One region of the Pseudoalteromonas sp. APC 3355 genome, then DNA from elsewhere that is predicted to be linked to it. Evidence: predicted binding sites of a transcription regulator. Region 1 holds the regulator's gene; each other region holds the start of a gene.
The links. Region 1 encodes sigma-54, which starts transcription at its own class of promoters, with help from an activator protein. Its sites were predicted from a motif close to GTTGGCACGNNNNTNGNNT; they were not measured.

Region 1 (7,544 bases):
TAGAAATGTCAGCTAAAGGGTTAGGTATGACAGCCATTGTTGATGAAAATCAGCAACTCGTAGGGTTATTTACCGATGGTGACTTACGTCGTATTTTAGAGCAAAGAATTGACATTCATACAACACAAATAGATGTTGTTATGACTAAGTCATGCACTACAGCTACACAAGATATTTTAGCCGCTGAAGCGCTCAATATTATGGAACGTAAACGTATAAATGGCCTAATCGTCGTCAATGAGAAAAACCAACCTATTGGCGCATTAAATATGCAAGACCTATTAAAAGCAGGAGTGTTATAAATGCAATTTGAAGAACTCTATCAACCGCTGAGCGATGATGCAAAAGCACGCGCTAAAAAAGTAAAACTACTTATATGCGATATTGATGGTGTATTTTCTGATGGCCGTATTTACCTTGGCAATCAAGGTGAAGAGCTAAAAGCATTTAATACAAAAGATGGTTTTGGCATTAAAGCACTTATAAACAGTGGCTTTGAAGTAGCTGTTATTACTGGTCGTCATTCACAGATAGTACAACAACGTATGAGCAGCTTAACCGTACAGCATATTTATCAAGGCCAAGAAAATAAGCTCATTGCCTATCAAGAATTAAAAGATAAACTCAACCTTAGCGATGAACAAATTGCTTATATTGGTGATGACGGTCCTGACATGCCTGTTATGGAGTTAGTAGGCTTTGCCGTTGCAGTAAATGATGCCCACCCACTTATTAAGCGTTTGTCACACTATGTAACGCAAATGCCTGGTGGTTTTGGTGCTGTGAGAGAGCTCACCGATTTGCTCATGCTTGAAAATGGTAAAGCATTGACTACACAAGGCACTAGTTCATGAATGCAGCGCGCATAATATTAAGCGTTTTATTCATTAGCTGTATGGTTTGGCTTTGGTACCCTTATTTTACACAAACAAATATTGTGCCTCAGGCTGAGCCAGAAGTTATTGCTAAGCCTGATTACATAGCTATTGAGCTCAAACAGACAGCATATGATGAGCAAGGTAAAATTAGCCACAAAGTCACTGCGGCTAAAATGGAGCTATACCAGCAATTAGGTTTCACGTTTTTCGAAAAACCCATTTTTACTTTATATAACGAACAACAAACGTGGCAAATAAATGCAGACGAAGCAACATTATACGAAGATAAACAATTAATTTTAGAAGGTAATGTGGTTGCCAAAAATTTAACCGATAACGCCATGATAGACAAAATCAATGCTGATAATATTCAGGTAGATATAAAGCTATTAACAATGCGTTCGGAGCAACCCGTCATTATCACTGGACCCAATTTAAAAATCACTGGTAAAGGCCTAGAGGCCGACTTAAAAACCGAAGTGATAAAACTAATTAACCATACGCGAACCATATATTATGACCAATAAAATATTAAAATCACTGATAATTCCTACACTTATACTAGCGTTTAATAGTAGTGCTGCAGAGCAAAACACGCAACCTGCTGCCAATCAAATTTCAATAAGTGCCGACAAGCAAGAAGGTCAATTGAAAGCTAATGTGGGTATTTTTGAGAAAAACGTTGAGATAATTCACGGTGATCGCCGCATTACAGCCGATCGCCTAGAAGTACACAAACGTGATGAACTTGGTGATAATAAACAATTATTAATTGCCACAGGTAGCCCTGCGCACTTTGAAGAAAAGCAATCAGACGGCACGACTATGAGCGCCAGTGCTGACGAAGTACGTTATGATGTATCTAAGCGTTTTTTAACGCTTGTTGGTAATGCACAAGTATCGCAAGCCGGACAAAAAATAAATGCTAAAAGCATTACCTACGACATAGAGCAGCAGCTCATCAGTGCCGAAAAAGATGAAAACTCAACTGACCGCGTTCACACAATTTTAGTACCGATCGAAACTAAAAAAAGTAAAAAAGGCGATAAAGGTCAACCATGAGCACATTAAAAGCAGAACTATTGGCAAAAAGCTATAAAGGTCGTGAAGTTGTAAAAAACGTCGGCCTTGAAGTACAAGCTGGCAGTATAGTTGGCTTACTTGGCCCTAACGGTGCTGGTAAAACAACGACTTTTTATATGATTGTAGGGCTTGTTCCTAGCGACAAAGGTAAAATATCTATTGATGATAACGATATTACTCTTTTACCTATGCATAGTCGTGCTAGATTAGGCATAGGCTACTTACCGCAAGAGTCATCAATTTTTAGAAAGCTGACTGTTTATCAAAACTTAATGGCCATTTTAGAAACGCGCAAAGAACTAAATAAACAAGCCAGAGAAGACACGCTCAATAACTTATTAGATGAATTTAGCATACAACACATTCGTGATAGCCAAGGTATGGCATTGTCGGGTGGAGAACGTCGTCGTGTAGAAATAGCACGAGCGCTGGCAGCAGATCCTAAATTTATACTACTGGATGAACCGTTTGCCGGTGTTGACCCTATTTCGGTATTAGATATAAAGAAAATAATAGAACATCTTAAAAATCGTGGGATTGGTGTATTAATTACCGACCATAACGTAAGAGAGACCCTTGATGTTTGTGAAAAAGCCTACATTGTTTCTCATGGGGAGCTGATTGCATCAGGTACTCCAGAACACGTATTAAATGATAAAACAGTACGCGATGTTTACTTAGGCGAGCAATTTAGGCTGTAACATTTACGCCATGTCTTTAAGCATCTGCTAGTATTAATTATAACAACATAAAAGGATTGTTAGAGATACATGAGGCAATCACTACAGCTGCGCATGGGCCAGCAACTTACAATGACTCCACAGTTGCAACAAGCTATTCGTTTGTTGCAACTCAGTACATTGGATCTCCAGCAAGAAATACAAGAAGCTCTCGACAGTAATCCACTATTAGAGGTTGAAGAGGCAGACTATTCTGAAGACGCTGCTGGTAAAAACGAGCAAAAAGCTGATACCGATGACATAACTGTTAGCGCATCTGCTGATGATGCTCCGAGCGAATACGAACAAGATACTGGTGAAGCACTTGCAAAAGACACGCTAAGTGACGACATGGCTATGGATGTTAGTTGGGATGAGTACATGAGTGCCGCTCCTGCAGCCTCATCAGGTCCAATGCCTGAAGACGAATCAATATACCAAGGCGCCTCTACTGAAACGCTCCATGAGTATTTAATGTGGCAATTACAACTAACACCATTTAGCCCTACCGATGAAGCCATCGCTATTGCGATTGTAGAAGCCGTCGATGATTCAGGTATTTTAACTCTCAGTTGCGAAGAAATTTTAGAAAGCTTTAATCAAGAAAACGAAGATGATAACGAAGTTGAACTTGATGAAATTGAAGCGGTATTAAAACGCATCCAACTGTTTGATCCTGTTGGTATTGCTGCACGTAGTTTACAAGAGTGTTTGTGTATTCAGCTTAATCAATTTGATAAAGAAACACCTTACATTAATGAAACGAAAATGATTTTAACCGAGCATATTGATCTATTAGCAGCTCGCGACTATCGTACATTAATGAAAAAAACTAAGCTCAAAGAAGAAGAGCTTAAAGAAGTAATGACACTAATACATACTCTCAACCCAAAACCTGCAGATACTATTGTAAGGGAAGAATCTGAGTATGTTATTCCTGATGTGTCAGTTAAAAAAATTAAAGGCCGCTGGGTTGTTGAATTAAACCCAGATAGCATGCCTAAAATTCGTGTTAATAGCCAATACGCGGCAATGTCTCGCACTGTAAAATCAAGTGGCGACAGCCAGTTTATTCGCTCACATTTACAAGAAGCTAAATGGTTTATTAAAAGCTTAGAAAGTAGAAACGACACGCTATTAAAAGTTACTAATTGTATTGTTAAGCAACAACAAGGCTTTTTTGAACATGGCCCTGAAGCCATGAAACCAATGGTTTTAAATGATGTCGCTGAAATGGTAGAAATGCACGAATCGACAATTTCACGCGTAACTACTCAAAAGTACATGCATACACCCCGTGGTATATTTGAGCTTAAATACTTTTTCTCAAGCCATGTAAGTACTGAAAACGGTGGTGAATGTTCATCTACAGCAATACGTGCGCTTATCCGAAAATTAATCGCAGCAGAAAACTCAGCAAAACCATTGAGTGATAGCAAAATAGCGGATATATTGGCTGAGCAAGGAATTAAAGTAGCAAGACGTACAATCGCAAAATACCGCGAATCTCTTGCTATTCCACCGTCAAATCAGCGTAAAAGTCTGATTTAAGACGCTAAACTAAGAGGGTAATGCTTATGCAACTAAACTTAACTGGTCGTCACGTAGAATTAACCGATTCACTAAGAGACTATATTAATACTAAATTTGCGAAGCTTGAAAGACACTCTGATCATATAAATAATGTTCATGTCATTCTCGATGTAGAAAAATTAAATCAAAAAGCAGAAGCCACAATACACGTAAGCGGTGCTGAGCTATTTGCCTCTACAGAACATCAAGATATGTATGCCGCTATTGACTCGTTGATCGACAAGCTCGATCGCCAAGTAATCAAACACAAAGAGAAGCTTGCTCGACACTAATATGATGAAATTAAGTTCACTTATATGCCAGGACTGCAGCAAAGCTGCGGTCCTTTTTAATAGCAAAAAAAGAATTTTAGAGTTCATTAGCGAACTTGCTCACGACAAACTTCCGTATTTACCGCAACAAGATATTCTTAATGCTTTAATGAGCAGAGAGAAATTAGGTAGTACAGGTATAGGACGTGGCATTGCTATTCCTCATGGAAGAATGAGCGGTGCAGAAGAGCCTTTGGCTTTAGTGCTCGTTAGCGAAACTCCAATAAACTTTGATGCAATCGATAATCGCCCTGTTGATATTTTTGTCGCACTCATCGTACCAGATGGCGATAACCAGCAGCACTTAAAGACTCTAGCAACCATTGCTGATAAACTAAACAACAAAGATTTTTGTAAACAGTTACGCAGTGCAAAATCTGATACTGAGCTTTACCAAGTTATTGTCGATCAATCATAGTTTTATAAAGGGTGTTAAATGGAGTTAATTATCATAAGCGGCCGTTCTGGTTCTGGCAAGTCGGTTGCTTTGCGCGTTGTAGAAGATTTAGGTTATTATTGCGTTGATAATATTCCAGTAAACCTACTACCTTCATTAGTTCGCAGTGTGTCTGATAGCTACGATAAAATTGCTGTTAGCATTGATGTGCGCAACATCCCTAAAGAACAAGATGAATTTAACGATATTCTTGAATACTTGCCTGGCTTTGCAAACCCTACGTTGTTTTATTTAGATAGCGACGATCAGACATTGATCAAACGCTTTTCAGAAACACGCAGATTACACCCACTATCAATAGACTCGTTGCCGCTTGATTTAGCCATCAAAAAAGAAAAAGAATTACTTGATGTATTAACCACTCGCGCCGACTTTATGATAGATACGACTGATTTAAGTGTTCATCAACTCGCTGAATCTATTCGTGAAAAGATTTTAGGTAAAAAAGATAAGCAACTGATTGTCACATTTGAATCATTTGGTTTTAAACACGGTATACCAAAAGAAGCAGACTACGTATTTGATGCACGCTTTTTACCAAATCCACACTGGGAACCAGAGTTGAAGCCTTTAAATGGGTTAGATCAACCGGTTAAAGACTATTTAGCTAATCACAGCATAGTGCAAAAATTCACATGGCAAATTCAAACATTTGTACAAACGTGGTTACCGCATTTAGAAAGAAATAACCGCAGTTATTTAACCATTGCTATTGGGTGTACAGGCGGGCAACATCGCTCTGTGTATTTAGCGCAAACTATCGGTGAAAGTTTTGCAATGACACATCCCAATGTAAAAATTCGCCATCGCGAGCAAGAAAAATAATATAGCTGAATAATCACCTGTTCAGCTTAGGTAGAGTAAGTTATGCATTGTGAAGATACCTTTTTAATAAAAAACAAATTAGGCTTACACGCCAGAGCAGCTACTGTGCTTGCGCAATTAGCAGTACAATTTGATGCTACAATCACATTATTCCAAGATGACAAAGAAGCCGCAGGCGATAGCGTACTTGCATTAATGTTACTTGAAAGTAGCCAAGGAAAAGAAGTTAAAGTTGTTTGTAAAGGCCCTGATTCTGAGCAAGCTTTACACGCTGTTGGAGAATTAATAGCACAACGCTTTAATGAACAAGAATAACCTGTTTTATAAAAACAATATTCGCATTACTAATGCTTCAATTAAGACAGATATATAAAATAAATAGGTTAGTAACGCCAGTTAACTCACCTCCCCCCATAAAGTAATATAACAATTTATAAAGGACGCCAATGCCAGAAGCTTTTGAACAAGATTACCCACTACAACAACTAAAACAGGTGACGAAGTCACTCAATAGTGGTCAATTTGTTCAAGTTAGGCGCATGCTCGCAAAAACGGCTCCTTGTGATACCGCATTATTATTAGAATCATCACCGCATAAAATTCGCCGACTGCTTTGGCAATTGGTCGATCCTGATGTGCAGGGTGATGTTCTTGAAGAATTATCTGAAGATGTTCGTTTAGGCATTATTGCCCAAATGGAACCTAAGCACATTGCCGCCGCAACTGAAGATATGGGCCACGATGACTTAGGTGAAGTATTACGTAGCCTGCCAGATACCGTCTATAAAGACGTTGTTAGCGCGATGGACATTCAAGACCGTGAACGTGCCACGCAAGCACTGTCATATCAAGAGCGTTCAGCTGGTGCGCTAATGAACACCGATACGGTGACCATTCGCCCTGATGTAACACTCGATGTTGTACTTCGTTATATTAGGCTGCGTGGTGAGCTACCAGAGGGTACAGATGATTTATATGTTGTTGATAAACATAACTGCTTTATAGGCGCTTTATCGCTGAGTACATTATTAACTAATCCGCCAGAAAAAATTGTCCGCGATTTAATGGATGAAGATTGTGAGTCTATCCCAATCTCAATGGATGAAAGTGAAGTAGCGCAATTATTTGAGCGTCATAATTGGATATCGGCCCCTGTGGTGGACGATAACGACCAACTCCTCGGTCGTGTTACTATCGATGACATCGTTGATGTAATCCGAGAAGATGCCGAGCATAGCTTATTAAGCCTAGCCGGTCTTGATGATGAAGAGGATACATTCGCGCCTGTACTAAAAAGCTCTAAAAAACGCTCAGTTTGGCTAGGAGTTAATTTACTAACCGCACTTGCTGCTGCTTTTGTAGCTAGCTTTTTTGAAGGCACTTTAGATGTGCTCCCTATTTTGGCTGTGCTTAACGGTATTGTCCCTTCTATGGGTGGTGTTGCTGGTAGCCAATCATTAACGCTTGTTATCCGTGGTATTGCTGTAGGTCATATAAACCAAACAAACCAACGTTTCTTGATGATGAAAGAACTGGCCATTGGCGCGCTAAACGGTATTTTATGGTCACTATTAATTGCGGGTGTTATTGCGCTATGGCAGTGGGACTTTATGCTTGGTGGCGTACTTGCCTTCGCTATGTTTATGAACTTAGTGGTGGCAGGTGTTGCTGGTGCAAG
Region 2 (7,544 bases), on a different contig from region 1:
TATTTCACCGCCATCTACAAGCGCCTGCTGAGCATTTCGAACAATGTTTAATACTACTTGCTGAATTTTGCCTTGATCAATGTATACATCAGGAATGCTTGGGTCGTAATCTTTAACCAAGCTAATGTTAGAACAATTATCTAACGTACTTAGTCGTGCAACTGATTCAAGTGATTGATGTATATTGCCATACGATTTTTGCGGAAGCTGATTTGGCCCTAAAAGCCTATCTACTAATTCGCGTAATCGGTCAGCTTGCTCAATGATAAGTTCAGCACATTGGTCTCTTTCTTGTTGATCAACCTCATACTGCAATAACTGCGCCGCTCCGCGAATTCCACCTAAAGGATTTTTAATTTCGTGAGCTAAGCCTCTAATTAGATTTCGGGCTGCTTGGTATTGATGCATTTGATTAGACGCTTGGTCGTGCTTAATTTCGTCATCAGTTTGGCGCCACTCAAATAAAATATAAAGTGAGCCATCAAACTTAATTTGTCGTGTACTTACGGCTACTTTTGCATGGCGAGAATCGCTAAAAACCACGTCAGCTCTGTGCTGCTGGCAATCTACACCTTCAACTAATGAGTATTGTTCTATACGCTGCAAATCGATTGAATGGTAATTAAAAAGACTGTCGAAAGGCTGATCTAATAGGCGCTTGTTACCAAGGCCAAGCAGTTCGCTAGTACTGGTATTGGCATAGACAACGGTAAAGTTTTTATCAAGCAACATGATAGCGGTTGTTTGATTTTGCCAAATAGCATCGAGTAGCTCAGGGCTAAAGTTTTTATTATTAATCATAGCTGCACCATTTTAGTGCGTTGATATTTACAAGCAAGTTATATAGTAAAATACACTGCTGCACGTTTAGTAATGCCCCAATTTAGTTACTTAGGTTTAGTCCTTTTCGGTGCATAAAAAATATGCAGGGCTCACTTATAGCAATAACTTGGTTTTTACTATTAAAAAGCTTTAATTGTAGTGTGTGCTCACCACGTTCTACATCTCTTATTGCAAAGGTTGAACTGTCACTGGCTGGGCCATGTGCTTTGCCATCAATAAAAAGTTGTATAGTAAAACCAGTTTCAAAGCGCGGTTTTATTCGGCTAGTAACATAAACAGTGCCGGTATTTTCACGAATAGTCTGGTTATGATCAGGTGAGGAAATGGCAATACTAAAGCCCGCTTGTCGAGGCTGGGGTTGCTCGTCAAAAATGTCAGTATTTGTTGCAGGCATATTAAGATCTTGGCTGGTAAGCTTTACCTCTTTAGCACCTTTATGAGGGGTGTCAGAGAACACTAATACGCCATTTTTATCTTTCCAAGCGTATATCTTTGTTTCACCAGCGTAACCATAATTGCTTAATCCTAAAGCAATTAATAGTAATAAAATCTTGTTGTTCACTCTGCAGCCCTGCATTTTTGTCGGTAACTTAACTTTAGTGGAGATTGATTAATTTTACCATTAAAAAAGCCCGCAAAGCGGGCTTGAGAACACACATATTTTATACAGCTAAATTAACAGCTGTAGTACATTTCAAACTCAACTGGGTGAGTTGTCATGTTAAGCTTTTCAACTTCTTTAGATTTAAGTTCGATGTAAGCATCGATTAAGTCATCAGTGAATACACCACCTTGAGTTAAGAATTCACGGTCTGCGCTAAGTGCAGATAGTGCTTCGTCAAGTGATGCTGCAACAGTTGGGATTTCTGCTGCTTCTTCAGCTGGTAAGTCGTATAAATCTTTATCCATAGCATCGCCAGGGTGGATCTTGTTTTTGATACCATCAAGGCCAGCCATAAGCATTGCTGAGAAAGCAAGGTATGGGTTAGCTGTTGGATCTGGGAAGCGTACTTCAATACGACGACCTTTTTCAGATGGAACCACTGGGATACGGATTGATGCAGAACGGTTACGTGCAGAGTATGCAAGCATAACTGGTGCTTCAAAACCTGGTACTAAACGTTTATACGAGTTAGTAGAGGCATTTGCAAAAGCATTGATTGCTTTAGCATGCTTAATGATGCCGCCAATGTAGTAAAGTGCATCTTCAGAAAGACCGCCGTACTTATCACCAGCAAAAAGGTTTACACCATCTTTAGCAAGTGACTGGTGACAATGCATACCAGAACCGTTATCACCAACAACTGGCTTAGGCATAAACGTTGCTGTTTTACCGTATAAGTGAGCCATGTTATGGATAACATATTTCATTTCTTGGATTTCATCCGCTTTTAATACCATTGTATTAAAGCGAGTAGCAATCTCGTTTTGACCTGCTGTTGCAACTTCGTGGTGATGTGCTTCTACTACTTGGCCCATTTCTTCTAGAACTAGACACGTAGCTGAACGCCAATCTTGGAAGTCATCAACAGGAGCAACTGGGAAGTAACCGCCTTTAATACCTGGACGGTGACCTGTGTTGCCATCTGCATATTCTTTATCTGAGTTCCAAGCAGCTTGCTTAGAATCAATTTTGTACATAGAACCAGACATATCTGATTTGTATTTAACGTCGTCAAATACGAAAAACTCTGGCTCAGGGCCAAATAACACTGTATCTGCAATACCTGTAGAGCGCATGTAATCTTCAGCACGCTTAGCAACAGAACGCGGGTCGCGCTCATAACCTTGAAGCGTTGAAGGCTCTACTACGTCACAACGTACGATTAATGTTGATTCTTCAGTGAAAGGGTCTAGTTTGATTGATTCAGCAACTGGCATTAATACCATGTCTGATTCGTTTATGCCTTTCCAGCCTGCAATTGAAGAACCGTCAAACATTTTACCGTCTTCAAAAAAGTCTTCATCAACTTGGTGATGAGGAATAGATACATGTTGTTCTTTACCCTTAGTGTCAGTAAAGCGTAAATCAATGAACTTAACGTCATTTTCTTTAATAAAATCTAAAACCGATTGTGACATGTGTCCTCCAACTATTGGGTTTTGTTATTGCTGCATAATTGCTTTGGGATTTACTAAGCTGATTTTGTGCCATTTTTATAACTAGCTGTTTATAAATTAAAAAAATATCGTTGCATCAAAATGGAATGTACAAACGCACTATGTTGGTGCGTAAATTTTCCTTTTTGGTGCAAAATTTACAGGGCACAATTTGCTGCTAATTTAATCGCTCGGAAATAGCATAACCTGAATGCAAAAGAGTACCAAAAAGATCAGCAAAATAGCCAAAAAGGCTGTTTTTCAAAAAAAATTTGAAATTTAATTCATATAATTGTCATATATAAAACAGATACTTAGTAAAAGTATTGAGAAAGTTTTGAAATTTATATTGGATAAACTTTCATCCATGTCATTAATGAGGGATAATATGCGCCCTTTTAAATCCTATGCTGGGACATCTCGCGAAAGCGTGGATGAGTGCGTAGATCTTGCAGGATCAATGAGAATTTAATTTCTCTGAGTAAATATATGAGCATCGAACAGTTAAGAAATATAGCGATTATCGCGCACGTTGACCATGGTAAAACAACTCTGGTTGACAAACTACTTGAGCAATCAGGTACATTAGAAACACGCGGCGGTAACGAAGAGCGCGTGATGGACTCAAACGACATTGAGAAAGAACGTGGTATTACCATTTTGGCTAAAAACACAGCCATTTCTTGGAATGACTACCATATCAATATCGTAGATACCCCGGGACACGCCGATTTCGGTGGTGAAGTTGAACGCGTACTTTCGATGGCTGACTCAGTATTATTACTTGTTGATGCTCAAGAAGGTCCAATGCCGCAAACGCGTTTCGTTACGCAAAAAGCATTCGCGCAAGGCTTAAAGCCAATCGTCGTTATCAATAAAATTGATAAGCCAGGCGCTCGTCCAGATTGGGTTATGGATCAAATCTTTGATTTATTCGACAACCTTGGCGCGACTGACGAACAGTTAGACTTTAAAGTAATCTACGCTTCAGCAATCAACGGTTGGGCAACACTAGATTTAGACGAACCATCAGACAACATGGAACCTATGTTCAAGATGATCGTTGAAGAAGTATCACCACCGGATGCAGATCCTGAAGGTGACTTCCAAATGCAAATTTCTCAACTAGATTACAACTCTTATGTTGGTGTAGTTGGTATTGGTCGTATTAAACGTGGTTCTGTTGCTCCTAACCAACAAGTTACTATTATCAGTGCTGATGGCACTACACGTAATGGTAAAATTGGTGCAGTACAAAGCTACCTAGGTCTTGAGCGTATCGAAACTGATAGAGCTTACGCTGGTAACATCGTAACTGTAACAGGTATTGGTGAGCTTAAGATTTCTGACACAGTTTGTTTCCCAGGAAACGTTGAAGCATTACCACCACTAAGTGTTGATGAGCCAACTGTAACAATGACATTCTCTGTAAATAACTCACCTTTCTGTGGTAAAGAAGGTAAGTTTGTAACGTCACGTAATATCCGTGAGCGTTTAGACAAAGAATTAGTACACAACGTAGCACTTCGCGTTGAAGATACTGCTAGCCCAGATAGCTTCCGTGTTTCTGGTCGTGGTGAATTACACCTAGGTATCTTAATCGAAAACATGCGTCGTGAAGGTTACGAGCTTTCAGTTTCTCGTCCAGAAGTTATCTTACGTACAGTAGATGGCGTTCTAGAAGAACCGTTTGAAACAGTGACTATTGACTGTCAAGAAGAGCATCAAGGTTCTGTTATGGAACAAGTTGGCCTACGTAAAGGTGAACTTACTAACATGACTCCAGATGGCAAAGGCCGTATGCGTTTAGACTTCATGATCCCAAGCCGTGGTTTAATTGGTTTCCAAACTGATTTCATGACGCTTACTTCGGGTTCTGGTCTTATGTACCATACGTTCGATCATTATGGTCCTCATAAAGGTGGCGCTATCGGTGTTCGTAAGAACGGCGTAATGATTGCAAATGCAACTGGTAAAGCACTTACTAACGCATTATTTAACTTACAAGAGCGCGGCCGTTTATTCATCGGTCACGGTGTTGAAGTATACGAAGGTATGGTTATCGGTATTCATAACCGTGATAACGACCTTACAGTTAACGCCCTTAAAGGCAAGCAGTTAACTAACGTACGTGCATCTGGTACTGATGAAGCGCAAACGCTTTCTCCGCACCTTAACTACTCACTTGAGCAAGCGCTTGAATTCATCGATGATGACGAGCTAGTTGAAGTTACTCCACTAAACATTCGTATCCGTAAGAAACACCTTACAGAAAACGAACGTAAACGTGCGGGTCGTGCACCTAAGTCATAATCTATTAATTTAGAATAATGATTTTAAAAGCCGCTGTATTGAAAAATATAGCGGCTTTTTTGTGGATGAAAATAAGAGCTGTTAGCTATAGTCGTCAGTTGAAAGTATTTAGTTCAAAATTATATGACTACTGTTTTGAGATGAAATTTCCATAATATATTTACCTCTAAAAGCGCAGCGCCTCTTAACCTCTTTGTGAATAATTTACTTAAAGATCTTTTGCACAAGGAGAAGGGAATGAGAAGAGAAAGAGAGAGCTGAAACAGCCGATAATGCAAAGTAGCTGCGTTTGTTGGTGGGCTTTTTTCGTTGGGTTTCGCTTCGCTCAACCCAACATACGTGTTCAATTATTTTATTGGTAGCTACTTACTTTTTAGGAAGTAGGGTTATTTTGCCAAATACGTCGGCATCTATAAAACCACGGTTTCTGTCGCCATTTACTGGTTGTACTTCGTGTGAGCCCATAAAGTGCTCGCGCACGTCACTGCCATCGTTATCGCAATACGCTAGCATAAAGCCGATTACTTGTTTTTCGCTAAGTGTAAGTGGGGTGTTTTTAGCCCCTTCTTTGTAATCATTAGGGTAGAGCTTTATCGCTACTTCCCACGTAATGTTAAAAGGTGCGGTGGTGTTGCGCTTCCAGTTACTGACTAGGTGGTCGGTGTACAAATGGGCTTTTTTATCAGGTCCGTAATCGGCAGCTTGGTTATCAAGGCCAATATGGTACGCCAATGCGGTGTGATTAAATTGATGATTACCGCCCGATGCATCGCTATCAATAAATACTTCAAGCGCATCGTCATCCCAATATTTATAGGTTGGATCTGCGTGTGTATCTATTAAAACATCATCCACAATATCGGCTTGTAGGTATAAATAGTTTTGATCCCACAATAAACGATAACGCCCTTTAAAGTCGGCATCGTTTGATGGCAGTGTGCCATCCATTAGATAAGGCATGTCGTGCCAAGCGGCTTTATCCCATGCGCTTTCTGATACGCCATCAACAGTAATTGGAGTTGATGTATGTTCAACATCAATAGCCATTGCTGGGGTGCTTAACAAAAAGCTTAAGGCGAGTGCTAATTTCTTCATTAATCTCTCAATTTTATTGTCGATTTGTCTTAATGTAATAACAATCTTAAAACAGCTAAGTGAATAGTTACAGTGAAATACTCTCGCCTTCGTTTAAAATATACAGCGGCACTTTTGAATCCATTTTATTGTACATATGCAATAAGCGAAGTAAGGCTGAATGACTGCTGTGGTCGCCCATTTTCCAACTTGAGTTACCGTATCCCCACGGTATCATTACTTTACAATTAAGCTCTTGTGCTGCGTTGAGCGCGTCTTCTGGTGTGGTGTGAACGTAACGATAAAATTTACCACTTTCTTTACTGTAGTAAGAAGCGATTGGCATTAAGCACACATCTATATCGCCATATTTTTGCTGTATGTCTTTAAAGTGTTTTGAGTAGCCTGTATCGCCTGCAAAAAATAAGGTGCTACCGTTTTGTTCAAGCAGCCAGCCATTCCATAAGTCTTTATTGTTATCTTCGTAAATAAAGGGCACTAATACGCGAGCGCTAAAATGATGAGCTGGCACGGCGTTAATAACTAAGTCGTCAATGTTGGTTGTTGAGTACCATGGCATTTCGGTAATGTTAAAACCGCCGGTAGGGAAGTTGTCGGCCATCCCGAGTGGTGTTAAATAGCGAGGTTTATTGCCAATGCTTTGTATATCGGCTTTATTAAAATGATCGTAATGAATATGCGAATACATTACCGCATCAATATTTTCGAGTTCTTGCTCACTAGGCCAAGCGCCTGCTTTACGATAAATGCCACCGCTGAGTTTAAAGCCAAGTGCGACTGGAGAATCAAACTGATTTTTTACCGGATCAAACAGCACACTTTGACCATTTGGTGTGTTAATTACAAAACTAGCGTGGCCAAGCCAGCGTACGGTATAGCCGGTGCTAAGTTGTGGCTTAGTTTGCTGGCCTTGGTACTGGCAGTTTTCGCTGCCGGTTTTGCATAGTAAGTCTGGGTGAGCTGGGTAGCAGTTTTCAGTACAGGTAGTGGGATATGTTTTTTCATTTGTGTATAAATTTTTATAACGACCGTTCTTATCATTAATAACAACAACTGAGTCAGAACTGGTAATACGATGAATATTATTAGGTGCACCGCAGGCCGTTAATATACATAAGAGCGTTGTTGCGATTAAAAAGCGTTTCATTGTAAATCCCTTTTAGTATTCCCTTTAACATAAAAAAGCCTGCAAT
Region 3 (7,544 bases), 380 kb from region 1:
ATTAAATTATTTGATAAACGCATAATTACCTCGCCGCATTTAATAAGGTGTCAAAAATTTCTTGAGCTGCTGCTAAAACTTGTGCTGATGCTGAATATGATTGTTGAAAACGCAGTAAATTTGCGGCCTCTTCATCTAGGTTTACTCCAGATAACGACTCGTACCATGCCTCAGATTGCTGTGCTAGAGCATCAAATGCAGCCCCACTTGTGATTGCTTGGCCGGTTATAACACCTATATCACTCACTAATCCTGAATAAGCTTGGTTGAACGTTTTATGGTTGTCGGCCGTTGCTGTTGTTTCTACGTTTAAGCGTACTAACTCACCATTTTGTAAATCAGCTAATTTTAAGCCATTACGGTTATCATCAAAGCCGCCTTCGTTAAACTCAAGTGTAAAGGTGTCGCCTGTTGCTGGTGTACCTTCTATATCAAAATCGAATCCGTAGGTATCAAATGGAGCGCCCGCTTGCGATAACATTCCTTTTGCAGGAGGCGTAATAGTAAAAGTACTCGTTCCGCTATTATCAGTAATTTGATATTCGTTAGCATTACCTGTTTTAACAAGCGTTATTTCACCGTTTGTTAAGCCTGGTGCTGTAGTAAAACCACCGGAGGTAACACTTGTTACTTCTCCCGCTGAAATAGTAGCGGTACCTATATTATTTAAATCGTTAGCAGTACGGATTGGCGATGCTAGTGCTAAATCTTCTGCGCGCCCTGTTGCAAGTGTAATACTTGAAGCGGCATCTGAATTAAGCTTTATTTGAAATTGATCCCCCTCAACACCAGCCCCAGATACATTTACTTGAAGACCAAATGATTCGCCTGAGGTAATAGTCGATGAATCAATAACACCTGTCGATATATCAGCAAGTGAAGGCTGCCCTAACGGATCGCCTTTGTTATCTATAGGCTGAATACTTACTTCATTAGCATTAGCTGTATAAGTAATAATAAAGTCACTGGCAGGAAGTTCACTGCCCTTACCTGGCTCTACTGTTGCAGTCATACCGGCAGTACCTGTGTTAGCTTGATACGCATAAGCGCCAACGGTAGGTATATTAAAAATATTACCCCCTAGCTGACCTGTTGCATCCATACCCAATTTGTTTTGTTCGTTAAATGCATCAGCAATAGCTAAGCCCATTTGACCAATTTGGTTTTGCGCAGGGACTAATATGTCATCTCTAAAAGCAAGTAAACCGCCAATTTTGCCTTTAAGCTTGCTTACATCAACTTCAAGCGGCACAGCTTTGCCACCATTAACGTCAAGCGTGAATTCTTTAAAGTTAGGATCAGGATCCCCTGTCATCGAAAATAAGTTAAATGCGCCATTTTGCATAACAACCGCTTCGCCTGTGCCCATAAAAACGAGTTTTTCGCCATTTGGACCATCAAGCGTTTCTATGTCTATTAGCTCTGATAAGTCGCGTATTGCTTTATCGCGTTCGTTGTAGGTAGAGCTGGCATCTGCGGCGTTATTAGTGCCATTAACTGCTGCAATATTTTGATTTAGCGTGCTAATACTTTGAATGAGTGAGTTTGCTTCATCTGAAAATATTTCGAGTTGCTCGTTTACTATACTTTTTTGATCAAGCACGATGCCCGAAAGCCTATCCATTTGATCAATTAAGCTTTGCGCATCTGTCATCACTAATGAGCGAGCAACAGTAGACGAGGGCTGATTTAGCGCTTCTTGCACGTTATTAAATAAAGAGTTAATACCAGTCGAAAGATTATTCGACTCTTCAGAAAAAATAGTATCAACTCGATTAGCCTCAGTAATAAACTGATCGAAAAACGATTTATTAGAGGTGTCACGATTTAGCTGTGACTGAGCAAACTCATTTAGTAATCGGTATGTTTCGCCTCGCCCTACTTGGTTGTCAACCATAGTAGTAAACTCTGTACGCTCACGCACATAGCCTTCGGTATTTACATTGGCGATATTTTTACTTGTCGTTTGCAGTAGCTCCGAGCTTGCTCTAACCCCAGAACTGGCAATGTTCAATAAATTAAACGACATGTTACTCTACTCCTTGGCGGATCACGTTTGCCGCAATGTCTTTTAGCTGACTGCTATTGAGCACTTTTTTTATTTTGCTGGCATAATTTGGATCGGTTGCATAACCTGCTTTTTGTAATGAATCTAAAAAGTCGTTTGGTTTAGCTGTATTTTGTAATGCTTCTTTGTAGCGTGGGTTTTGCGTTAAAAAATCAACGAAGTCGTTCACGCTGTCTTTAATTGAATCGTAGGCTCTAAAGCTGGCTTGTTTTTTAACGGGTGTACCTTGCTCAAACTCAAGCGTTATTTTGCTTGCTTTATCACCTTCCCAGCTTTTATCTGACTTAATATTAAACAAGTTATTTGAGCTGCCACCGTCACTTTTATTAATAATGTGTTTACCCCAACCGGTTTCAAGTGCCGCTTGTGCAACCATTACCGCAGGATTTAAACCAATTTTTTGCGCTGCCGTTTTAGCGTGTTCCCACACTGAACTTACAAACTCTTCTGCATTTTTAAATGTTGGGCTATCGGTTTTAGACTCTGCAGTATCGACTTTAGGCTCAGCAATATCGGCTTTAGTACTCTTAACGATAAGATCGGGTTGCTTATTTTTTTGCTCATGAGGAAGAGCGGAACCGACTTGCGTATCGCTAAAAATATCGTTGGTTGTTCTAAGCACCGAGCCTGGCATAAAGTTTTTAGACTCAGGCGATAACTGCTGAACTATTAGATCGGCAAGGCCTAACGAGCCATTTGATGAAAGCTCTGTTGAAAGTTGCTGATCGTGCATTTCTTCAAAAAACTTTACGCCACTTGAATTAAATGGGCTGTCTTTGTCTTCAAATGCTTCGTTAGCTTTGCGCATTCCTTTGAGCAACATTTGCGTAAAAATAGCTTCAAATTGTGCGGCCGCTTTTTTGAGCGCAGCTTTAGAGGCATCAGTTGATGCATCGCCACTGGTTAAGGCTTCTTTACGAAGTGAATCTAAGTTGCCTAAATCAAAAAAGTTTTGTTTATCGAGGTGATTAGTTTCCATCGGCTTTTTGACACAAAATGAATAATGCAGTTAAAAATGCAAAAATTGAGCCACTACAGATAAAACAAGGAAGATAAAAATAATAAACTTAAGTTGCTGTAAATAAAAAGCCCTATATCTTGTTTCAAAACTATAGGGCTTAAGTAATACGTTATTTATTGGCTTGAGTTATTTATATAACAACTAACTGTCCGTTAATTGCGCCGGCTTCTTTTAGTGCTTCTAAAATAGCCATTAGATCACCAGGCGCTGCGCCTACTTCGTTAATTGCGCGAACTAAATCGTCAAGGCTTACACCTGGATTAAATACAAAGGCGCGCGAGTCGTCTTGGTTTACATCAATAATGCTCTGCTGCGTGACAACTGTATCACCGTTTGCTAGCGGATTTGGTTGTGACACGTTTTGTTGTTCTGCAATTGTTACTGTTAAGCCACCATGAGTTATAGCCGCAGGCTGAAGCTTAACGTTTTTGCCAATGACAATTGTACCGGTGCGCGAGTTAACTATAATTTTAGCGGCCATGTCAGCTGGTTTAAATTCTAAGTTTTCGAGTGTTGATAAGTACGATACACGCTGGGATGCATCGCGTGGTGCTATAACACGAATAGAAACAGAATCTATTGCTTGTGCGCTATTTGGGCCAACTAAGTCATTAATTGTTTTTTCTAGGCGTTTTGCCGTCGTAAAGTCTGGGCGGTTTAGGTTGAAGGTAATGTAATCGCCTTGCATAAATGGGCTTTCTACGGTGCGTTCAACTGTTGCGCCATTTGGTATACGACCAACTGTAGGCGTGTTAATTACAACCTTACTGCCATCAAGACCTTGTGCACCTAAGCCACCGACAATTAAACTACCTTGTGCAATTGCGTACACGTTACCGTCTACACCTTTTAAAAAAGTTTGTAGTAAAGTACCACCACGCAAGCTGCCTGCACTACCAATAGAAGAAACCGTAATATCTATTGTTTGTCCGGGTTTTCTAAATGCGGGTAATTCTGCATGCACCGCCACAGCGGCAACATTTTTAATTTTAGGACTTTGAGTTGAAGGTAGCGTAATACCAAAGCTGTTCAACATGCCTCTAAAACTTTGTTGTGTATATGAGTTTTGCTCGCCAGTGCCTGGCAAACCAACTACTAAGCCATAACCGACTAATTGGTTAGAGCGTACGCCTTCAACCATAGACACATCTTTTATGCGCTCAGCACTGGCAGTAAACTGCCAACCTAATAACACAACTAAACATAAAGCTTTAAGGCTATTCATGTTGTTACCCTCTAAAATGGAAACAGCGAACTGCTAAAGAAACGTGTAAGCCAACCAGGACTTTGCGCCTCTTGCGTTTGCCCTTTACCTGAGTATTGAATACGTGCATTAGCAATACGATTTGATTCAACCGTATTATCGGCGCTTACGTCTTGAGGGCGTACTAGCCCTTCTAAACGAATAAACTCTTCGCCGGTATTAAGCGTTAGCCATTTTTCGCCGCGTATAACTAAATTACCGTTAGGTAAAACGCGCATTACATTAACCGAAATATCGCCCACTAAGCTGTTTGACTGGTTTGATTTTGAATCACCCGTAAACGACGAATCACTACCAATACCAAACTGGATACTATCGCCACCTATATTTACAGGTAGACCACCTAAGCCAATCACTGGGTCTAAGCTTGCGTCAGTTTCTTTGTCTGTTTCTGTTTTAGCGGCCTTTGTTGCTTGAGTAGACTCTTGCAATTTAACCGTAATTATATCGCCAGTACGTAGCGCTTTTTTATCGGAATATAAGTCGTTTGATGTATGAGTATTAAACAATGAACCTGTGGCTACCAGCGGCTCTAAAATGGGCTCGGGGTACATAGGTGCGTAGTAAGGGTCGTCCTGCACTACCTCACTATTTTGCGTAGACATACAGCCACTTAAAAATAATGTGCCCGCTGCAAATAAAATAATATTACGCATAATTCCCCCTATTCTATTAAAGCTGTTGATTGATATAACTCATCATTTCGTCAACGGCCGAAATTACTTTTGAGTTCATTTCGTAAATACGCTGAGTTTCGATTAGGTTTACCAGCTCTTCAGTCACATTTACGTTTGAAGTTTCGAGTGAGCCTTGAATAATACTACCTAACCCTTCAACACCAGGATTACCTTGTACAGGCGCACCACTTACAGCCGTTTCGGTATAAAGGTTTTGACCAATTGGCTCAAGACCCGATGGATTAATAAAGTCACTAATAGTCAGCTGACCAATTACAACGTTATCTGCTTGGCCTGCAACACGTACAGATACTTCGCCGTCTTGGGAAACCGTAATTGATTGCGCGTCATCTGGTACATTCATTTCTGGCTGAATAACGTAACCTGCGCCCGATGTTACAATTCGTCCATCGCCATCAGTAGTAAACTGACCATTGCGCGAGTAAGCAATATTGCCATCTGGTTGCAGTACTTCAAAAAAACCTTCGCCAGAAATCATCCAATCTAGTGAGTTTTCGGTGGTCAACATGTTGCCTTGCGTAAACTCTTTTTGGTTAGCTACAACTTTAGCACCCGCACCTAACATTAAGCCCGACGGCATTTCGGTATCTTGCGATGAACGACCACCCGGTTGATTAATATTTTGATAAAGTAAATCTTCAAATATAGCGCGGCTTTTTTTGTAACCTACGGTACTGGCATTCGCTAAATTATTTGAGATAACCGATATATCGGTTTGTTGAGCGTCTAGCCCCGTTTTACTGATCCACAATGCTGGATTCATAATCGTGTCCTCACTTTAAAGTTAAACTATGCGTAATAACTGATCTTGACGCTCGTCAATTTCTTCAGCTGTTTTCATTAATTTCACTTGTAATTCAAATTGGCGCTGGTGGCTTATCATGTCGACCATTTCGTGAACCGGATTCACATTCGACATTTCAAGCGAACCACTTAAAACTTTTACATTGGCAGAGGTATCTACTGTTACATTTGCTTTTGGTCTAAATAAACCGTCGTTACCTTTTTCGAGCTGTGAGCTATTTGCTTCAACAACTCTAAGCGTGTCGATTTCTTCTAAAAAGTTAGCAGGAGCGCCTTGTGGTCGAACTTGAATAGCGCCATCTTGGCTAAACCCTATTTTTTCGACTGGGACGGGTAAAATAACAGGTCCCCCTTCGCCAATAACTTGACGACCATGGCTGGTTACGAGCATACCTTGAGCTGTAATGTTTAACGTACCCACTTTTGTGTAAGCTTCATTACCGGAGGCATCTTGCACAGCAAGCCATGCGTTATCGCTCATTGCGATATCTAAGTCTCGCCCGGTTTGAACAATGCCACCCGATACCATGTTTGAACCCGGACGCTCTTGCATTGAAAATACACGTGTAGGCAAACCTTCGCCAAACGCTTGCATAGAACGCGCCTGGGCAAAGTCAGCTTTAAATCCTGTTGTATTTGCATTCGCCAAATTATTGGCTTTAAGCGCAAGCCCTTGTAGGCTTTGCTTAGCGCCAGAGGCCGCAATGTAGACCATTTTGTCCATAGTATCGACTCACATAAAAAATCTCTGAACTTATAAATGCAAAATAGGTGCCAGATTAAATTTGACGCAACATTGAGAGGTATTTAGAAGGGCTTACAAAGAGGACTTATAAAAAAGGCTGCAAAAATGCAGCCTAATATATTTAATGGGGTTTAGCTTATCGAATCTGCAAAATACTTTGCTGAATAGTTGAGTTAACTTCAAGCGCACGTGAGTTTGCTTGGTAATTACGCTGTGCAGTAATTAAGTCTACAAGCTCGTTTGTAAGATTAGTATTTGATTGCTCAAGCGCTGATGAGTTAATTCCACCAAACGTACCCGAACCGGCTTCACCCGCTACAGGTTCACCTGAATCAATACTTTGCTTCCAGCTTGTATCACCCACTTGTGATAACCCTTGTGAATTTGGAAAACGTACCATAGCCACTTGGCCTAGGAATGTTGAGTCACCATTACTGTAAGAAGCGACAATTTTACCGTCTGTTCCTATATCAATTCCGGCTAAACGACCTACTGTTGAGCCATCTTGATCGAGTGCTTTTACTTCAAAACCACTTGAATACTGAGTTGGGATACGTCCAGCTGTGTTGTTTTCATCGCGCCAGTTAAGCTCAATACCAGTACCTGGGAAAGTTGCACCATTGTCTAGTAATGTTGATAAGCCAGTACCAGAACCCGCTGGTAGTAGTATTTCATCAAAAGTAGTTGTATTTGTATTTGCTACACCGCCTGTTGTTGATGGTAAACCACTTGAGTTAAAACCTAGGGTGGTCAGTGGTGTATAAGGTGTCGTTGTTTGTTCTCCACCAGTTGTGGCATCAACTACTTTGCCATCGAGTGTTGCGTATACTTCCCAACTGTTATCTGTACCACCTGCTGCGGCATCATCTTCTTTAGCAAAAAAGTATTGTAAAATGTGTGGTTCACCTAGTGAATCATATACCGTTGTTGACGTAGATGAGTTA
Region 4 (7,544 bases), on a different contig from region 1:
GCACCAACAGCAAATAATATGACACTGCAAACTCATTGGAATACACCGCTTAACTTTAATTTAGAAGGTGTGGATGAAGACGCAGAGCCATTAGTATTTCAAATTAAAAATTCGCCTGCTCATGGGCAAATTCAGTTAATGGACTCTGCTTTAGGTAGCGTGACCTTTTCACCAAGTGGTGACTCGGTTGAGCCAGTATCAGTTAGCTTTACAGTGAAAGATTCTTTAGTTGAATCAGAGCTTCATAATGTTGTTATTGAACTTACAAATACAGCCCCACAAGCTGAAAATGTAACATATAACACCTCTTATAAGAGTGAAGTGAATGGTCGCTTTTCAGCATTAGATAGCGACAACGATACACTTGAATTTGAAGTGGTAACAGAGCCAAACTCAGGAACTTTAACATTTGAGCCTGATACTGGATTGTTTAAACTAACTCCTACGAGCGAATCCGATCATGTAGTAACGTTTAGCTATGTAGCTAAAGATAAATTTGATAGTTCTGCAGTTCAAACTGTGACTATAAACGTTGAAGGTAAGCAAGCTGCTGCGCTAGCGACTCCTTCATCTGATTCAGGCTCTAGCTCAGGTGGCAGTATTTATTACTTACTTACGCTGCTATCAGTGGTTTTATTTGGTAGACGCCGTTTTAATTAATAGTTAAAAGCTTATTTACACTATCTAAAACCGCCAAATGGCGGTTTTTTATTTATTAATAGTCTTTTTAAACTTTCATTTAGGGCTGTTTATCTTTCGAGGTTTAACATGCAATGCCCTATGGGTTCTGCGTAGGGGCAATTTACGCTTTGGTGTTTACAAGCCTCCCGTCGCGATTAAATCTGCCCTAGATTGAGTGAGTTTCAATCTAAAAGGTCTGCAGTCCCTAGTCACAATACTAATAATCAGACGTTAATAATTTCAATGTGGTTTAAACGTTCTAATAATTAGTATTTTTATAAAACAGATCTAAGTGGTAGGCTAAAAGTAGTAAGTATAAAATAGTAAGTAATTAAAAATAGTTCTCGCGCAACAAGGAACCCTCCTGTAAAGCGCTTTGCCAAGGAGTTTAGTATGATCACGCTTACCATTAATGGTAATAAACATGAGTTTTCTGGCGATCCGTCAACGCCAGTATTATGGTATCTCCGAGACGAATTGAATTTAACTGGGCCTAAATTTGGCTGTGGTATGGCACAGTGCGGTGCGTGTACCGTGCATATTGATGGGGTAGCTCAGCGCTCGTGTGTATTACCTGTAGCGGCAGCAGCAGGGCGTTCAATTACGACAATTGAAGGGTTAAGCGAGCAGGGCGACCATCCCGTGCAACAAGCATGGGTTGAGCATAAAGTACCGCAGTGTGGTTTTTGCCAGTGCGGTCAAATGATGCAAGCTGCAAGCTTATTAGCTGCAAACCCAACCCCTACCGACGATGAAATAGTAAGTAATATGTCGGGAAATATTTGCCGTTGTGGTACATACCCGCGTATTCATAAAGCAATTAAATCAGCTGCTAAAACAATGGCGAGTGTTCAATATTTTGACCCAAATGAACAAGGGGAAGAAGTATGAACCAAGATAACAAATACTTTGATTTAAACCGCCGTAAGTTTTTAAAAACTAGCGCAATAGGTGCATTGGTACTTGGTACTTATTTTGTAGGCAGTGCGCCAAGAGCGATTGCGGGTGTGTTAGAGCAGCCATCTGAGCAAGCAAAGCGCGCAAACTTATTTATTGCACTGCGCCCAGACGGCATGGTTGAAATAACCTGCCATCGTTCTGAAATGGGTCAGCAAATTCGCACCGCGATTGCACAAATAGTTGCCGATGAAATGGAAGCCGCGTGGGATAAGGTTATTGTTATTCAGGGTAAGGGCGACCCTAAATATGGCGATCAAAATACCGATGGCTCGCGCAGTATTCGCTACAACATGCAACGCCTGCGTGAAATGGGCGCAAGTGTGCGTTACATGATGCAGCACGCTGCCGCTAAGTATTGGAAAGTTGACCCGCAGACCTGTACAGCCAATCAACACGTTGTTACACACAGCTCAGGTAAATCGCTTACTTATAAAGATTTAATCGACTTAGCGCTTACAATAACGCCACCAGAAGCTGACAAACTAACACTTAAAACACGCAAAGAATGGCGCTACATTAATACTGGCATGGCGCACATAGATTTAGCCGATTTAGTAACAGGCAAAGCTATATTTGCAGCCGATGTACGCGAACCACAAGCGCTGGTGGCTATAATTGAACGCCCGCCGGTAGTAGGCGGTGTTATTAAGTCATTTGATGCCAGTGCTACAAAAGCGATAAACGGCGTTGTAGATGTTATTGAAATACCTGCACCAAAAGGCGCGCCGCAGTTTCAGCCAAAAGGCGGTATTGCGATTATAGCTAAAAACACATGGGCTGCATGGCAAGGGCGTAAGGCATTAAAAGTAGTGTGGGATGATGGCAAAAATGGCGATTACAATTCAAAAGAATTTAAAAAGTCATTACTAAAAACAGTACAAACTCCACAGGCAAACATACGTGATAAAGGCGATGCGATGGGCGTGTTGGCTAAATCGAGCAATAAATTGGTAGCTGATTATTACGCGCCGCATCTTGCTCAAGCCCCAATGGAGCCGCCTTGTGCAACAGCTATGTACAACAAAGACAGTGTTGATATATGGGCTGCTACGCAAAATCCACAAGCCGATATGAAAACAGTGGCGGCAATGCTTGGCATGGATGAGAGCAAAATTAATGTTCACGTTACCATGTTAGGAGGCGGTTTTGGGCGTAAGTCAAAACCTGACTTTTCAGCAGAAGCAGCTTACCTTTCAATGAAAGTAGGCAAGCCTATTCGTGTACAATGGACGCGTGAAGACGACATACAACATGGTTTTTACCATGCAGTTTCGGCTCAGCACATTGAAGCATCGCTAGATAAAAATGGCGCTATAGAATCTTATTTACACCGCACCGCGTTTTCACCAATTACCTCTACCTTTTCAGAAGGGGCGACTACGCCAGGAAGCTTTGAACTGCGCTTAGGGTTTACCGACAACCCAATTAACACACCTAACATGAAGTTAGAAAACGGTGATGCGCAAGCCAAAGCACGAATTGGTTGGATGCGTTCTGTATCAAATATTTTTCATGCCTTTGCTATTCAGTCATTTATTGGCGAAGCAGCACACAAAGCCGGTCGCGACCAAAAAGACTATTTACTAGACACGATAGGTCCAAGTCGTATTGTGGATGTAACTGAGCAAAATGCCACATACGATAATTACGGTGGTGATAAAGCGGTTTATCCTTTAGATATTGGCAGACTGCGCCATGTTATTGAAAAAGTAGCTGACATGAGTAAATGGGGGCGAGAGCTTCCTAAAGGTCGAGGTTTAGGCATAGCAGCACACAGAAGCTTTTTAACTTACGTAGCTACGGTAGTTGAAGTAGAAGTATCAGATGCTGGCGATTTAAAAGTAATTAAATCGTGGGTTGCCATTGATGCGGGTACGGTTGTAAACACCGACACCGTTAAAAACCAAACCCAAGGTGGTTCTATTTACGGGATTACAACTGCAATCAGCGATGGTATTACCTTTGATAAAGGCCGCGTGCAGCAAAGTAACTTTCATGATTATCGCGTACCGCGTATGAGTGACTCACCTCTTGAAGTTGACGTTGAAATAGTACAAAGTGACGCACCTCCAGCGGGGGTAGGCGAGCCATCTACACCGGTTTATGCGCCAGCATTATGTAATGCTATTTTTGCCGCGTGCGGAAAGCGTATTAGACAGTTACCGATTGGTAACCAATTAAAAGCGTAACTAAATAACCTACAGCTTAAACAAAAAAACCGCCAAATGGCGGTTTTTTTTAGAAGTTAGCGATTAGTGAGTTTTTTCAAACTCATCAACTTCACGCTCTGCTTCTTCTTTAGATTTACCATACTGCTGCTGGATTTTACCCACTAGCTCTGTACGGCTACCTTCAATTTTGTCTAAATCGTCGTCAGTAAGATCGCCCCATTTTTGTTGAGCCTTACCTTTAAGTTCGTTCCAATTACCTTTCATACGATCGCTGTTCATAAGTTTCTCCTTACTTAGATTTAATTAACGTTCAGTATAAAAGGAGCAAAGCGTGTACCAACAAGTTAAATCTTTATTTTATATTAATAATCAGTGTGTTATGTTTTTATTGAGGCAGTAATAATTAATGCTGTGAGCACATCCTTAAAAAATGTACAGAGCAGTCTGTAATTATTTCTGATTATGTAACCCTTAATTAAATCCTTTATAACCACACAGCTTTAGCGGCGCGTTTATTTTTGGTTTTTGTTACAATGCACACAAAGCAATTTTGGGTAAATAGCTGTGCTGCCGGTTCAAGACATATATCAACAACTCGTTACTACATTACAAAGTAATCCTATTACGTTATTACAAGCGCCGCCTGGTGCGGGTAAGTCTACGTGGTTGCCGCTGCAACTAATGCGCGATGGGCATTTTAAACGTATTGTAATGCTAGAGCCTCGCCGTTTAGCTGCACGTAATATTGCCAGTTATTTAGCAAAGTGCCAAAACGAGAGTGTTGGGCAAAGTGTGGGCTTGCGGATTAGGGGCGAGAGTAAAGTAAGCGCTAATACGCGCCTCGAAATAGTCACCGAAGGCATGTTAACGCGCATGTTGCAAAACGACCCCGAATTAAGCGATATTGATTTACTGATATTTGATGAATTTCATGAGCGTTCAATTGCAGCCGATACCTCACTTGCCTTTGCGCTCGAGACCCAAAGTGCGCTGCGTGAAGATTTAACCATTATGCTTATGTCGGCAACTCTTGATACTGAGCGTTATACAGCGTTTTTTGACTGCCCTGTAATTCAATCAAGCGGTCGCAGCTACCCAATAGACGAAATATACATACCCATAAAAGATGAAAGCCGCTGGCTTGATGCAATTCCTAACATAATAAAACAAGCACTTAATGAGCAAACAGGTAGCGTATTGGTGTTTTTACCTGGGCAGTTTGAGATACTACGCGTGCAACAAGCACTGAGCGATTTACCAAGTAACTGCCAAGTTGCAACGCTATTTGGCGAGCAAGATAAAGCTAATCAGCAAGCTGCTATTGCTCCTGCACCAAACGGCATGCGCAAAGTAGTGCTAACCACCAATGTAGCCGAAACCAGTTTAACTATTGAAGGCATACGCATTGTAATTGACAGCGGCAAGCGCCGTGCAGCCACCTTTAATTTAAAAACAGGGGTTACAGAGCTCACAACACAAAGTATATCGCGCTCATCTGCTGTGCAGCGTGCAGGGCGTGCAGGACGTATAGAGCCGGGCATTGTTTATCGAATTGGCTCAAAGCAAACCTTTGAGCGACGTAATAGCCACGACAATCCCGAAATACTCACATCAGACATAAGCCAGCTTATGCTTGAGGCAAAGCAGTGGGGAGCCAGTATTGATGAGCTAACCTTGCTCGATAAGCCCACTGAGCAGCAATGCGAACAAGCAAGTAACCTGCTTAATATGCTTGAAGCTATTGATAGCAAAGGTAAGCTCACACCGCTTGGCAGTAAAATGTTAGGTTTTGGTGCTGATATTCGTTTGGCGCATATGCTATTAAAAGCACAAATACTTGATGACCAACTCCCTGGTATTTTTAGGCTCGCTATTTATTTAGTGGCATTACTTGAGAGCCGAGTAAATAGCGCAAACGAGTTGAGTTTAGCGCTGCATAGCCAGCAGCAACATCCGCATCCGGTATTTAAACAACAGTTAAAATATTGGCAAAGCCGCTTAAAAGTAAAAGACGAAAACAGCGAATTAAATACGCATTATATTAGTTTGCTAGTGGCATTGGCATACCCCGATCGCATCGCTAAAAAACGCGGTAATGGTTACCTACTTGCCAATGGTGCAGGTGCTGAGTTAAATGCAGATTACTGGCACAACGACGATTACTTAGCTATAGCAACCATGGGCGGGCACAAAGGCGGGCGTATATTTACAGCCACTGCGCTTAACCCATTTGAGTTACAAGAATTTTTACCGCATTTATTTAGTGAACTTACTCGTTGTGAGTTTGATGAAAAATCAGCGCGCTTTATTCATCAAGATGAAGTAAAGCTCGGGGCTATAACGCTCAGCAGCCAGCCTAGTAAACAAAAACTAGATAAGGGCGAGCGCGCTAAAGCGTGGCTTAACTTATTTGCTAAACACGGTTTTGCATTATTTAACGAGCAACCTGATGCGCAACAATTGCTGATACGTATGAGCCTAGCAAGTAATTTAATGCCCGATAAATTCCCGCAGATAAACGAGCAACAACTTATTCAAAATGCAGCGCAGTGGCTAGGCGTGTTTTTAGAAGATATTAAAACGCTCACGCAGCTTAAAAAGTTTAACTACTTTGAAGCATTACAAAACTGCTTTGATTGGCAACAACAAACCACGTTAAAAGCTTTGTTACCTCTGCGTTTAACGGTGCCCAGTGGCTCAAATATAAAGATAGAATACCAACTTGATGGCCCCGCAAAGCTAAGCGTGCGTATGCAAGAAGTTTATGGCTTGACCAGTACGCCTATGCTTGCCAACGGTAAATTGCCATTGCTTATGGAGCTGCTATCGCCAGGTAAACGTTCATTGCAACTTACTCAAGATTTAGCCCACTTTTGGGCTAGCAGTTACCGCGATGTGCAAAAGGAAATGAAAGGCCGCTATCCTAAACATTTTTGGCCAGACGACCCTGCCAACAGCGTTGCAACAAATAGAGTAAAGAGCAAAATGTAGGTGTTAATTTACTTAAAACTGATTTTGTTTGATTATTGAACTTGCTAAGGTAATGTACCTATAAAATATTTTTAGCTACAGGGAATAGTCAATGAGGTTACTTTTAACATTAGGTTTGGCTTTAGTAACTGCTTTTTCGGCGTATGCTGAAAAGCCACTCGACTTAAATGCGTTTGCGCAGCAGTATTATAAAACAATGACCGCCACACAAGCACCTAACGCAGGTGCTAAAGAGCTTGAGGCTTACCTTGCATTGTTAACCGATGATATTGGCAATCAGCACATTCCGTATCAACCGGATGACTCACGTATTCCTGATGGTAAAAAGCAGATGCGCAAAGGTATGAGTTTTTACTTAGGTGCACACACGTTGTTTGAAAGCACACTGCTTAATACATTTGTGTTTAATGATACGGGCTTTGCTATTCGTTATAAGAGTCATGCAAAGGGCATTCACCCGCAAAGTAAGCAGCCAATAGAATACACCTCCACAATGATGGAAGTAATAGAAGTTGAAAACGGTAAAGTGGCGATGATCCGCAAGTATCACAAATAACAAATAAGGATATATATGAAACATTTACTTATCGCACTATCAATATTAATGCTTAGTGCATGCGCTAGTACAAAAAGTGATTTTAGATTTGATGGTTCTACACCTGAGTCAACTCAGGCCGGAGTTAATAAAGTTTTAAAGACATTAAAATCTCAAGATGTAATGCGCTTTATAGGCGCCTTAAT

Region 2: a site for sigma-54 is predicted at 2,981-2,999, ahead of glnA (glutamate--ammonia ligase). Genes of this name have one in related genera too.
Region 3: a site for sigma-54 is predicted at 6,616-6,634, ahead of QMA08_RS05000 (flagellar basal body rod protein FlgF). Genes of this name have one in related genera too.
Region 4: a site for sigma-54 is predicted at 4,135-4,153, ahead of QMA08_RS15620 (CsbD family protein). Genes of this name have one in related genera too.

Annotation. Positions count from the first base shown of each region.
Region 1 is NZ_JASDDB010000002.1:14,455-21,998, reverse strand. Features, by position in the region: gene QMA08_RS03340 (KpsF/GutQ family sugar-phosphate isomerase) at 1-302, shown strand, start outside; gene kdsC (3-deoxy-manno-octulosonate-8-phosphatase KdsC) at 303-854, shown strand; gene lptC (LPS export ABC transporter periplasmic protein LptC) at 851-1,405, shown strand; gene lptA (lipopolysaccharide transport periplasmic protein LptA) at 1,395-1,940, shown strand; gene lptB (LPS export ABC transporter ATP-binding protein) at 1,937-2,662, shown strand; gene QMA08_RS03315 (RNA polymerase factor sigma-54) at 2,732-4,231, shown strand; gene hpf (ribosome hibernation promoting factor) at 4,258-4,545, shown strand; gene ptsN (PTS IIA-like nitrogen regulatory protein PtsN) at 4,550-5,002, shown strand; gene rapZ (RNase adapter RapZ) at 5,021-5,866, shown strand; gene QMA08_RS03295 (HPr family phosphocarrier protein) at 5,909-6,181, shown strand; gene mgtE (magnesium transporter) at 6,313-7,544, shown strand, end outside.
Region 2 is NZ_JASDDB010000010.1:118,793-126,336, reverse strand. Features, by position in the region: gene glnL (nitrogen regulation protein NR(II)) at 1-801, opposite strand, end outside; gene QMA08_RS14245 (DUF4124 domain-containing protein) at 884-1,405, opposite strand; gene glnA (glutamate--ammonia ligase) at 1,519-2,925, opposite strand; gene typA (translational GTPase TypA) at 3,433-5,256, shown strand; gene QMA08_RS14230 (CBM9 family sugar-binding protein) at 5,623-6,351, opposite strand; gene QMA08_RS14225 (MBL fold metallo-hydrolase) at 6,419-7,498, opposite strand.
Region 3 is NZ_JASDDB010000002.1:396,644-404,187, reverse strand. Features, by position in the region: gene flgL (flagellar hook-associated protein FlgL) at 1-23, opposite strand, end outside; gene flgK (flagellar hook-associated protein FlgK) at 26-2,029, opposite strand; gene flgJ (flagellar assembly peptidoglycan hydrolase FlgJ) at 2,031-3,047, opposite strand; gene QMA08_RS05015 (flagellar basal body P-ring protein FlgI) at 3,220-4,314, opposite strand; gene flgH (flagellar basal body L-ring protein FlgH) at 4,326-5,009, opposite strand; gene flgG (flagellar basal-body rod protein FlgG) at 5,026-5,814, opposite strand; gene QMA08_RS05000 (flagellar basal body rod protein FlgF) at 5,836-6,579, opposite strand; gene flgE (flagellar hook protein FlgE) at 6,737-7,544, opposite strand, start outside.
Region 4 is NZ_JASDDB010000011.1:174,495-182,038, forward strand. Features, by position in the region: gene QMA08_RS15605 (Ig-like domain-containing protein) at 1-660, shown strand, start outside; gene QMA08_RS15610 ((2Fe-2S)-binding protein) at 1,075-1,572, shown strand; gene QMA08_RS15615 (molybdopterin cofactor-binding domain-containing protein) at 1,569-3,830, shown strand; gene QMA08_RS15620 (CsbD family protein) at 3,894-4,091, opposite strand; gene hrpB (ATP-dependent helicase HrpB) at 4,377-6,803, shown strand; gene QMA08_RS15630 (nuclear transport factor 2 family protein) at 6,895-7,359, shown strand; gene QMA08_RS15635 (hypothetical protein) at 7,375-7,544, shown strand, end outside.